DNA from 3 places in the Serratia sp. GW822-FHT06E05 genome. Region 1 is predicted to be linked to each of the others. Evidence: predicted binding sites of a transcription regulator. Region 1 holds the regulator's gene; each other region holds the start of a gene.
The links. The regulator CRP, encoded in region 1, controls carbon source genes, mostly activating them, when cyclic AMP is high. The targets are predictions, from matches to a motif close to ATGTGANNNNNNTCACAT.

Region 1 (4,145 bases):
GCGCCTGATTGACCTGCATGCGGGCATAAGCCAGCGCACTGGGATCGGGTTCTTGCTCTTCCAGCAACAGGCGCAGCGCCTGCTGATCGTTTTCCAACGCCTGATGGGCGTTCTTGCGTAGCAGACCGCTTTGCCACTGTGGCCACAGCCAGATGGTGCTGCCGAACACCAGTACGCAGCCGATCAGCGTGTCGATCAGGCGCGGCACCAGGAAGTGGGTGCCGTTCAGTGCCAACAGTTGCAGGGTGTAAACCGCCGTCACCGTAAAGCCAATTACCGCCAGCCCGTAATTTTTACGTGAAACCAGATAGGCCAGCAGCGTGATCACCAGCATCACGCCCAGCGTCTCAGCCTCGGGCAGCTGCAGTTGCAGTAACCCGGCGGCAATCACCAACCCAACCAAGGTGCCGAGCGCACGGTGCTGGATGCGCACCCGGGTGGCGTTGTAGCCGTTTTGGCTCACCAGCATGATGGTCAGCAAGATCCAGTAAGGTTTTGGCAGATTGAAAATCATGCCCAGGCTGCTGCCCGCTGCCAGGGTGACTCCCAGCCGGGACGCATTGCGCAGGGCGTTGGATTTGAACGACAGGTAACTGACCAGCGCGGGCCAGAATGGCAGACGGTTTTGATTGGCCATCAGATCGCGTCGGTAGAGTGGGTGCTGGGTGCGCAGCAGGCGGGCGATGCGGCTGAAGTGGTAATAACAGAATTGGCCGACCGGGTTGTCCGGGTGCTGTGTCGCCACTTTTTCCAGGGCTGCCAACTCATGGTCCATGTTGAAACGCTGAGAATGCTGATGATAGAGGATATAGTGCGCTACCGTGCGCAGCCGATTGGCAATCACCTGTGCATTGCGGCGGATAATGGCTTCGGCCTGGCTCTGCTCTACCAGTTTTTGGACCTCTTCCGGCAGGTGCAGGCTGACGGTGATATGTTCCTGCAAATCCAGCGCGACCTGAAAGGTGCGTTGCAGGCGCTTTTGTTCGAGATTGCTGGCATGGGGCAGAAAATTAAGCTGCTGATACAGCAAGGTGATCAGGTCCATGACCTTTTGCTGGCGCACCAGCAGCGGTGGTAAGGCGGTCTGCGGATCGGTGTGCTGGGTCAACAGCGAATATTTGGCTTCGAAGTAGTCCGCCAGCTCCAGATAGAGCTGATTGAGCGACTCGCGCATCGGTTGCTCTTTCCACAGCTTGAACCAGAACCAGGTAAACAGGCCGTACCAGGCGGTACCCACGATATATAATACCGGCGCGTGCCAAAGCGGTACCGTACCGGCCATGCTGAGGGAGAAGATGGCGGCAACCAGCGCGGCGGGCAGCAGGCGGGCGTGCAGTGGGCTGATTTCGCCGCTGACGCCAAGCAACAGTGCCAGGCCGAGCATCAATGCGGGCAGCGGCACTTGCCACAGCAGTGCCTGTTGCAGCAGCAGGCTGCTAAGCGCAAAGAGCGAACCGCCGACGATCAGGCGTTTAAAGAAACGTTTGTGGGGCGTGTCCAGCCCGGCGATGTTGCAGCAGGCGGGAACCAGGGAAAATAGCAGGCCGTATTGCAGTTGGCCGATCAACAGCCCGAGCAGAACCGGCAGGCACAGCACCAGCGTTTGTCGCAGTGCATAGTTGACTTCCGGATGATAAATCAGTCGGCGCCACATGATAAATCGGGGAATAAAAAAACGGCGCGAATTATCGCGCCGTTTTTTCAGTGATTAACGGGTGCCGTAAACGACAATAGTTTTGCCGTGAGCGGAGATCAGGTTTTGATCTTCCAGCATTTTCAGAATACGACCCACGGTTTCACGAGAGCAACCGACGATCTGGCCAATTTCCTGACGGGTGATTTTAATCTGCATGCCATCCGGATGGGTCATGGCATCAGGCTGTTTCGCCAGGTTCAGCAGGGTTTGCGCGATGCGGCCCGTAACGTCCAGGAAGGCGAGGTTACCCACTTTCTCAGAGGTTATCTGCAGGCGGTTTGCCATCTGGGCAGACAGGCGCATCAGGATGTCCGGGTTTACCTGAATCAGCTGGCGGAATTTCTTGTAGGAAATTTCAGCCACTTCACAGGCGGTCTTCGCCCTAACCCAGGCGCTACGCTCCTGACCTTCTTCAAACAATCCAAGCTCGCCGATGAAATCCCCCTGGTTAAGGTAGGACAGGATCATCTCTTTACCTTCTTCATCCTTAATCAGCACCGCGACGGAGCCTTTGACGATGTAGTAAAGCGTTTCGGCTTTTTCACCTTGGTGAATCAGCGTACTTTTGGATGGATATTTGTGGATATGGCAATGAGACAGGAACCATTCGAGAGTAGGGTCTGTTTGCGGTTTGCCGAGAACCATTCGCTGTTATCCTCTGTTGTTATCGCTGCCTTGTGTCACAGGGGTCAGAGTTCCCTGTAAAACGTGCTGTCGCCGTTGTTTTAATGGTGGCTATCAGCAGGTTTTGAGGCGTGTCATAAATATACGCTGTCGCTCTAGCATATTAACTTGCCGGGAGAGCTGCAAGCTACATTCTGTTAACATACCGGTAAAGGAGCCTTTCCCTGGGAGTTTCCCTGAAATCAGTGTCCCGGAAAGATTTATTGCGGCTCTGTTTGTAGCACAGAGTGAGGCGGGTGTCTCGTGTTGTCTCGCTTCAGCATGATTAGCATCAGGTTCCGTTGCCAGTTTCTATGCGAAAGCGTACTCTGATTTTAAGAAATTAACCGGAGTGACCAGCATGCAGGCAAGAGTTAAGTGGGTGGAAGGGTTGACGTTTCTGGGTGAATCCGCGTCTGGCCATCAGGTATTGATGGACGGCAACGCTGGTGATAAAGCACCCAGTCCGATGGAAATGGTGCTGATGTCAGTAGGGGGCTGCAGTGCTATCGACGTGGTGTCGATCCTGCAAAAAGGACGCAACGACGTGCGTGATTGCGAGGTGAAACTGACCTCTGAACGCCGCGAAGAAGCGCCACGGTTGTTTACCCATATCAACCTGCATTTTATCGTGACCGGCAAAGATTTGAGCGACAAGATCGTGGAACGTGCGGTCAACCTGTCAGCTGAGAAGTACTGTTCGGTTTCACTGATGCTGAGCAAAGCCGCCAGCGTGACCCACAGTTTTGAAATCCGCGACCTGGCGTAACGGATAAAGGGGGCGCGGTTGTACCGCGCCCCGTAGATTACTCGATTTTTTTTCCTTCCAGCAGTCGCTGCACCAGCGGCGCCATGATCAGTTCCATCGCCAGCCCCATTTTGCCACCCGGCACCACCAGCGTATTGATATGCGAGATAAAAGATCCCTGCAGCATTGCCAGCAGATAAGGGAAGTCAATCTGGTCCAGCCCGCGGAAGTGGATGACCACAAAGCTCTCGTCCAGCGAAGGGATAGCCTTAGCGGCGAACGGGTTGGAGGTGTCTACCGTCGGCACCCGTTGGAAGTTGATATGGGTACGTGAAAACTGCGGCGTGATGTAGTTGATGTAGTCTTCCATCGAACGAACCACCGAATCCATTACCGCTTCGCGGGAGTGACCGCGTTCACCGGTATCGCGGATCAGCTTCTGGATCCATTCCAGGTTTACGATCGGTACTACGCCGACCAGCAGATCGACGTGTTTGGCCACGTCGATATGTTCGGTCACGACGCCACCGTGGAGCCCTTCGTAGAACAGCACGTCGGTCGGCGCCGGCAAGGCTTCCCATGGGGTGAAAGTGCCGGGAACCTGATTATAGGGTACCGCTTCATCGTAGGTATGAAGATACTTGCGTGAGCGACCGGTGCCGTTTTTGCCGTAGTCGAGAAAGCTTTGTTGCAGCAGGCCGAAGTCATTGGCTTCGGGGCCGAAATAGCTGATATGGCGGCCGAGATCGCGCGCTTTGCGGATCGCTGCGTCCATTTCCGGCCGGGTGTAGCGGTGGAAACTGTCGCCTTCCAGCTCGGCGGCGCGGATGTTCAACTGCTGAAAGATTTTACGGAACGCCACGCTGGTGGTGGTGGTGCCGGCCCCGCTGGAGCCGGTCACTGCGATAACGGGATGTTTGGCGGACATGGTGGTAGGTCACTCCGTGTTAAATGCGCAGGCGTCAGATATGATTATTGGTCTGTTTGACGCCCTTTCGCCAAGGGCAAAATTCCGCGCGTTGGTTTGCAATAACCCAT
Region 2 (4,145 bases), on a different contig from region 1:
GCCTGAGGTTCTTCTCGTGCCTGATATGAAGCTTTTTGCTGGTAACGCCACCCCGGAACTAGCACAACGTATTGCCAACCGTTTGTACACCAGCCTTGGTGACGCCGCAGTAGGTCGTTTTAGCGACGGCGAAGTGAGCGTGCAAATCAACGAAAATGTACGCGGCGGTGATATTTTCATCATCCAGTCCACCTGTGCCCCTACCAACGACAACCTGATGGAACTGGTCGTTATGGTAGATGCCCTGCGTCGCGCCTCCGCAGGTCGTATTACTGCTGTTATCCCTTACTTCGGTTATGCCCGCCAGGATCGCCGCGTGCGTTCTGCTCGTGTGCCAATCACGGCCAAAGTTGTAGCCGATTTCCTCTCCAGTGTAGGGGTTGACCGCGTTTTGACGGTGGATCTGCACGCTGAACAGATCCAAGGCTTCTTCGATGTTCCGGTAGATAACGTGTTCGGTAGCCCGATCCTGCTGGAAGACATGCTGCAACAGAATCTGGAGAACCCAATCGTGGTTTCCCCAGACATCGGCGGCGTAGTGCGCGCCCGCGCAATCGCCAAACTGCTGAACGACACCGATATGGCTATCATCGATAAACGCCGCCCGCGCGCGAACGTTTCTCAGGTGATGCACATCATTGGTGACGTAGCAGGCCGTGACTGTGTACTGGTTGACGATATGATCGATACCGGCGGTACCTTATGTAAAGCGGCTGAAGCGTTGAAAGAACGCGGTGCCAAGCGCGTATTTGCCTACGCGACGCACCCGATCTTCTCCGGTAACGCCGTGGAAAACATCCGCAACTCGGTAATTGATGAAGTGATTGTCTGCGACACCATTCCGCTGTCTCCAGAAATCAAGGCCCTGAAAAACGTACGCACTCTGACGCTGTCTGGCATGCTGGCTGAAGCCATCCGCCGTATCAGCAACGAAGAGTCAATTTCTGCGATGTTCGAGCATTAATCAGTTCTCTTTTCGGTGCGGCGCCCTGCCGTACCGAAGGGATTGATGGCCCGAAAGCAGAAAAAGAAAAACCCGTTGGTGCATAGCAGCAACGGGTTTTCTACGGGTAGTCAAACATGACCTTAAGCCTTAATGCGCGGCAGATTTCCTTTGCCGTAACGCCTGTTCCCTTCTCTCTTTCTAATCAATGTGACGAACGATGATGATCGTTGCGGCAACGTTTATCAAAGTGTTTTACCCACCAGTAACGGTCCGCTACCTGCTCACGACCGCCAATACGCGCACCAACCAGCCACAACAACGCACCCACGAAGATACTCATGATTGCGCCATGGGCGAAAAACTGCGGCAGGTTGAACTGCGAAACTTCAGCAACAATGGAGTATCCGACACCGCCGATCATCACGACCAGGCCCAGCCCCATAAAAAAGTTGCCCATTCTGTCCGCGTTTCTACGTTTCATATGCCACCTCCATAGTGCCATGTGCCAACCGGGATAACTCTCTAACTGGTTAACCCACTTTGATAAGTTAAGTATAGACCCTGGTTGGACAAGGTGATTGCGGAGAGGATCACAAATGGTAAAGAAAACATGACAAAACTTTACCAGAATGAGTCTATTAGCGATCAAATTGAATGATTCCGCTAATGAATTATTCTCTTTTCTGTCTATAGTTCCGTCAATGCGCGACCGGACATATCAGGATTTTGTCATTCGTGGCATCGGCAGGTAGACTATTGCCCTTTCCATTATATCGATCATAGCGAATCTCCCAGTGAGCAGTATTAAATTGATAGTCGGCCTGGCGAATCCGGGCGCTGAATACGCGCAGACGCGGCACAACGCCGGCGCCTGGTACGTCGATTTACTGGCCCAGCGCCATAACCAGCAGCTCAAAGAAGAGAGCAAGTTCTTCGGCTACACCGCCCGGCTGAACCTGGCCGGCAACGACGTGCGGCTGTTGGTGCCTACCACCTTTATGAACCTCAGCGGCAAAGCGGTATTGGCAATGGCCAATTTCTACCGCATCGAGCCGGACGAAATCCTGGTGGCGCATGACGAGCTGGATATTCCCCCCGGCGTTGCCAAGATCAAACTGGGTGGCGGCAACGGTGGCCACAACGGGCTGAAGGATATTCAGAACAAATTTGGCAATAACCCGAATTTCTACCGCTTGCGCATCGGCATCGGCCACCCGGGCGATAAAAATAAAGTGGTAGGTTTCGTGCTCGGCAAGCCGCCGGCCAGCGAACAAAAAATGATTGATGAAGCGATCGATGAAGCCGCACGCTGTACGGAAGTGCTGCTGACTGACGGGTTGGAAAAAACCGTTCGTCGCCTGCACAGCTTCAAGGCGCAGGCCTGATCATCGTTGCAGCGGGCATCGCGCCCGCTGCAATCTGCCTTAGGTGCGCAGTTTAAAGGTTTCTTCGCCGACGTTAGCGTCATCGGTTTGGTAACCCTCTTCCGCCACGTAATATTGCGGATCGTCCAGTTCATGGCTGCAAAACGGGCCGGCCTGTTTCAACAGGCGTACACAGTCACCGCTCAGATGACGTAGCCGAATGGTTTTCCCCGCCGCCAGATAGCGTGCCGTCAGCTTATCAATCGCCTCCACGCCGCTGGAATCCATCACCCGGGTACCGGCAAAATCCAGCACCACATTTTGCGGATCGTTTTTCGGTTCGAACAGTTCGGCAAAGGCCGTGGTGGAGCCGAAGAACAGCGGCCCGTCCAACTGATATACCGCCACCTCGCCTTCCACCCGATGCTGACGCACGCGAATACGTGCCTGCTGCCAGGCAAATACCAGCGCCGAAATGATCACCCCGCTGATCACCGCCATCGCCAGATCGGTAAAGATGGTAATCAGGGTCACCAGCAGCATCACCAGCGCATCCGCCTTCGGCATCCGGCGCAGACGGCGCAGCGAGCTCCACTCAAAGGTGTTGTAACACACCACCAGCATCACCCCGGCCAACGCCGCCACCGGCAACAGGCCGATATAGCCCGACAGGCTGACCACAAACAGAATCAGCAGTATCGCGCCAACCACGCCGGAAATACGCCCACGCCCGCCTGAAGTGAAGTTGATGATCGACTGGCCAATCATTGCGCAACCGGCGAAACAACCAAACAGGCCACAAACCGCGTTGCCTGCCCCCTGGGCGATGCTCTCGCGGTTGCCGTTGCCTTTCTTGCCGCCCATTTCATCCAGCACCGTCATGGTAAGCAGCGATTCGATCAGCCCCACCAGCGCGATTACCACTGCGTACGGCAACACCACTTTCAGCATCTCGAGGGTAAAAGGCGCCATCGGCAGGCTGAAGTGCGGTAATGCACCGGAAATGTCCGCCAAATCGCCGACCCGCAGCGTTTGCAGGTTAAACCCGATTGCCAGAGCAGACACCACGATAAGCGCCGCCAGTGACGCGGGGATGATGCGCGTTAACCGTGGGAAGAACACCACCACCAGGATCGCCAGCGCCACCAGCCCATACATCAGCGGCCCCTGCCCGGCAATCATATGCAGTTGCGCCAGCATAATGACAATCGCCAACCCGTTCACGAAGCCGTGAACCGCGGGCAGCGGCACCAGTCGGATAAACTTACCCAGGCGGAAAATGCCGATCAGGATTTGGATAACCCCGGCAAAAATCGTCGCCCACAGTACGTACCCCATGCCGTACTGCGCCGCCAGGCTCATCAGCACCACCACGATTGAACCGGCCGCACCCGACACCATGCCCGGCTTGCCGCCAAACAGCGCGGTGACCAGCCCGATAATAAAGGCGGTGTGCAACCCGACGATCGGAGAAAGCCCGGCAACCAGCGAAAAGCCGACCGCTTCCGGGATCATTGAAACCGCCACCACAAAGCCCGCCAGCACCTCGTTCTTGACGGCCGACAGCCTGAAATTGTTCAGGTTAAACATGGATTATTCACTTCTGACAGATAAAACACATTCCCGCAGCACGGGAACCAAGGCCGCAGGGCGCGGCAAACCTCAGGAGGAAGATAGCTTAGGGTGGACTGGGCAAGAAGGACATCCGGCACGTTTCCTGTAGGTTAATCAGAAGTGTCAGTATGTGTAAATGTGATCCAAATCTCAATCAAAAACCGGCACTGCCTCGGCATTTACCCATCACACACAGCCAGATCGAGAAAAACGGCCATTAC
Region 3 (4,145 bases), on a different contig from region 1:
TGAAGACTCCATCATCAGGTTGCTGCGCATGCCGTTCAGCGCAGTGGTGCTTTTCACCAGGTTGCTCCAGGCGCGGTCAATGTCTTCTTTCTCGGCATCGCTGATGCACATCTGCATCAGGCGGTACTGATCCACCAACAGTTGATCCACCGCGCGATCGATATCCTGCTTGATCGATCGCGGCGAGAACAACAGATCCGCCAGCACTGCGCTGACGATCCCCAGCACGATCTCGCTGCAGCGCTCAATGGCGAACTGCGGCGCTTCCAGCAGGTGGGATTCGCTGGTGGCGACCGTCACGATAATGATCAGCGCGGTATAACCGGCCAACCCCCAGGCGTAAGAATTCTCGACTTTAATCAGCGAGGACAACCAGGTACAAAAACCGGCCCAGATACAGCACAACAACAGCATCACAACGGGCGCACGCGCCGTAGTGACGATAATCGCCAGGCCGACGAAACACCCGATAAAGGTACCGATGATACGCAGCCAGCCGCGGTGGCGGATAGCGCCGGAGAAGGGTTCGCCACCGGCGGCAAAGGCCGGGCCGGCGGCCACGATGGCGGCGGTCATCGCCGACCAACGTGGCGTTTCCAGATTGAGGTGGAAGCCGACAAACAGGGCAAACACAATGGCAAAGCTGAGCTTGAAGGCAAATCTCAGCCTGATAAAGGTTGGGTTATTCATTAACCGAACTCACGCAGCCGATGCATCAAACGCACAAAAGGCGAACCGCTGTCGGTAGCGCGATCGTTCTTGCCGGTGATCACCACGGTAGCCGTGGTGCCTGCCGGGTACGGATGCAATTGGTCTTTGTCATCCAGCAGAATTTTCACCGGCACGCGCTGTGCCAGGCGCACCCACTCCAGGTTGCTGTCGATCGACGCCAGCCCTTTACTGTTCACGGTGCTGCTGCTGTTATTGACGGCGGCAGCCACGCTGTCGACGGTGCCATGCATGATACGGTTACTGCCCAACGGGGTAATTTCCGCACGATCGCCTTTGTTCAGACCATGCAGCTTGGTTTCTTCCAGATAGGCCAAAATATAGAAACTGTTTTTCTTCACCAGCGCCACAGCGACTGAACCGCGGGTAATGTACTCACCGGCATGCACGTTCAGGTTTGTGATCCAGCCATCGGCCGGTGCGCGCACCGTGGTACGTTCCAGGTCCAGCTTCGCCAGTTCACGCGTCGCTACAGCCTTCGCCAACTGATGTTCTACGGTTTGCAGAACGTTATTCGCCTGGTCTATTTCTTCCTGCGACATCGCCTGCACGCCCAAGCGAACACGACGGCCCGCCTCCCTTCTTTTTTCCGCTGCCAAGGTCTGGTAGTAGGCCACGTCGGCGTTAGCTTCCGCCAGAGCCTGCTGGTAGCGCGGCTGGTCGATCACCAACAGCACCTGCCCTTTCTTGACCAACTGGTTATCCACCAGCGGCACGTCGGTCAGCAGCCCGGTAACGTCCGGCGCTATCGCCACCACGTCGGCAGTAAACTTGGCATCACGCGTCCAGGGGGACTCGGTGTAAAACACCCAGGCTTTGAATACGGCGACGATCCCCAGCAGGACCAGAATCAGAGTGATCGCGATTCGGGTTATTTTTATTGAAAAATTTTTCACAGCGACCTCAAACGAAAAGACATGAAATCAGATAGAACAAACAGCAGTACAGCGCGGTATTGAACAGCGCTGGATGCCAGACAAAATCGTAGATCCCGGTAGGCTGCAGCAGACGGCGCAGCAAGAAAAACAGCGCCAGCGAGACCAGCAATTCAAAAAATACCGGGGGGAACGACAGTCCGAAAATGACCATAACCGGAAGCAAACTCATCAATTTTTCCTTATTACTCACTGCACCGGGCGTAACCCTTTATACCCGTCATCTTTCAAGTTGCAGCGCTGTTATCTGCACTCGCTCACCTCAGTTACTTACTAAAGTAAGCGCCTGGGGTGAGCGAGCTGGTCGCCTAGCTGCAACTTGAAAGCTATAGGGTATATTTCATTCACATTCTCTTTACATTTTAGCCGACACGCACCACAAATTCCGCCCCAGACAGGATGTCCAGGCCACGAACCTGAAAAAAAGGTAAACTCTGGAACGTACATCCGCGATAGGGAATGCGAGGATACCGGAGGGATCGGCCACGACGTCGGCGCCGATCGCACTCGCGCGTTGATAAGGTCTTTCCACCCGACCTCGTTATATTAGCGTGCTTACTATCAACTCATCAACAATCTGTGATCTAAATCACTTTTAAGCCAGAGTGAATAATGGAACGATTAAAACGGATGTCGGTATTCGCCAAAGTGGTTGAATGCGGGTCATTTACTGCGGCGGCGCGCCAACTCGATATGAGCGTTTCGTCTATCAGCCAGACCGTCTCCAAACTGGAGAATGAGCTGCAGGTTAAACTGCTTAACCGCAGCACCCGCAGCATTGGCCTGACGGAAGCCGGAAAAATCTATTACCAGGGTTGTCGTCGCATGTTGTTGGAAGTGAGCGAGGTGCACGAACAGCTGTACGCGTTTAACAATACCCCGACCGGCACGCTGCGCATTGGCAGCTCGTCCACCATGGCGCAAAACGTGCTGGCGACCATGACTGCCGATATGTTGAAGGAATATCCTGGCCTGACGGTGAACCTGGTGACCGGTATTCCGGCGCCGGACCTGATTGCTGACGGGCTGGACGTGGTGATCCGTACCGGTGCGCTTCAGGACTCCAGCCTGTTCTCCAAACGTCTGGGATCCATGCCGATGGTGGTCTGCGCCGCCAAAAGCTATCTCAGCCAGCACGGTACGCCGCAGAAGCCCAGCGACATGGTCAACTTTTCCTGGCTGGAATACAGCGTGCGGCCGGATAGCGAATTCGAACTCATCGCCCCTGAAGGCATCTGCACGCGTATTGCGCCGCAGGGACGTTTTATCACCAATGATTCACAGACCATGATCCGCTGGCTGAAAGCCGGGGCCGGTATCGCCTATGCGCCGCTGATGTGGGTGATCGAAGAGATCAAACGTGGTGAGATCGAGATCCTGTTTAAAAGCTATCATGCAGATCCTCGCCCGGTGTACGCGGTGTACACCGAGAAAGATAAGCTGCCGCTCAAGGTGCAGGTGTGCATCAACTACCTGAGCGATTACTTCAAGCGCGTGGCGGAAGTTTATCAGGAGTATCGCTGAGCAAAATACGGCGTGCCAACGCGGCAAGCAACAGCAAGGCCAGCATGCCCAGCCCCCAAACCAGCCAGACAAGGTACCCAGCCCAGGTGATCAACTGCGGGAAATAACTCGCCAGCCAATCCCCCAGTTGCTGCAACAACGGTAACCAGCTTTCCAACAGCGCCTGCGGCACCAGGCTAAGCAACCCCGCCAACGGGGGCGCCAGCTCCGCAGAACCTCTTTGTGCCAGCCCCGTCAACGACGGCAGCCAGGCCAACACGCCGGAAGCTCCCCAGGCCAGCAGCGTCCATAACGCCATGGCCGCCAACAGGACGACCAGACTCCATCCTGATTTGGTCATGGTTGCCCTCCGCTGACCGCCGTACCACATTGCTGGCAGAAACGGCTCCCCGGCGGCAGCCGCGCCGTACACCCGCGGCAGGACGCTGACTCCGTTTCGAAAGGTTGGCCGCAGCGGTGGCAGTAACGGGCACCGGGCCGGTTAGGCGCCTGACATTGCAGGCATTGCGGGCCCTGATCGCCATGCTGGTTATAACGGTTACCATGGTGTCCGCCCCCGTGCCGCGAACGTGAGTGGCCACCACCAAAGCCACCTTGTCCCAAAAGCTTTTTCAACATGCTCATCGCTCTTCACCTCTTTGCTGTACGCCAGGACTCAATGTAAACCCTGGAGTAAACTCCAGGGTAAAGCGCTGCGAGAGGGATTTACGTTTAATTACATCCTAAGATCAGCAACGCTTTGATGTGGCTAGCAAAAAGCATCATCTGTCATTACCTGGCCTGCTGCCGGTGCGCTATGCTGCGGAGACCTCTCACTGCATCAGGAATAAAAATGAAAAAAATCATACTGGACTGCGATCCGGGGCATGACGATGCTATCGCCATGCTGCTGGCCTGGGGCAATCCGCAGATCGAGCTGCTGGCCGTCACCACCGTGGTGGGCAATCAAACGCTGGA

Region 2: a site for CRP is predicted at 1,525-1,542, ahead of pth (aminoacyl-tRNA hydrolase). Genes of this name have one in related genera too.
Region 3: a site for CRP is predicted at 2,242-2,259, ahead of aaeR (HTH-type transcriptional activator AaeR). Genes of this name have one in related genera too.

Annotation. Positions count from the first base shown of each region.
Region 1 is NZ_JBXALM010000011.1:188,919-193,063, forward strand. It holds gene AC1RKC_RS21590 (YccS/YhfK family putative transporter) at 1-1,654, opposite strand, end outside; gene crp (cAMP-activated global transcriptional regulator CRP) at 1,709-2,341, opposite strand; gene AC1RKC_RS21600 (OsmC family protein) at 2,721-3,128, shown strand; gene AC1RKC_RS21605 (phosphoribulokinase) at 3,166-4,035, opposite strand.
Region 2 is NZ_JBXALM010000001.1:799,804-803,948, forward strand. It holds gene prs (ribose-phosphate diphosphokinase) at 17-964, shown strand; gene ychH (stress-induced protein YchH) at 1,149-1,427, opposite strand; gene pth (aminoacyl-tRNA hydrolase) at 1,741-2,331, shown strand; gene AC1RKC_RS03675 (SulP family inorganic anion transporter) at 2,371-3,900, opposite strand.
Region 3 is NZ_JBXALM010000003.1:326,990-331,134, forward strand. It holds gene aaeB (p-hydroxybenzoic acid efflux pump subunit AaeB) at 1-690, opposite strand, end outside; gene aaeA (p-hydroxybenzoic acid efflux pump subunit AaeA) at 690-1,625, opposite strand; gene aaeX (p-hydroxybenzoic acid efflux pump operon protein AaeX) at 1,633-1,836, opposite strand; gene aaeR (HTH-type transcriptional activator AaeR) at 2,277-3,188, shown strand; gene AC1RKC_RS11530 (hypothetical protein) at 3,151-3,528, opposite strand; gene AC1RKC_RS11535 (zinc ribbon domain-containing protein) at 3,525-3,812, opposite strand; gene uriH (uridine-preferring nucleoside hydrolase UriH) at 4,021-4,145, shown strand, end outside.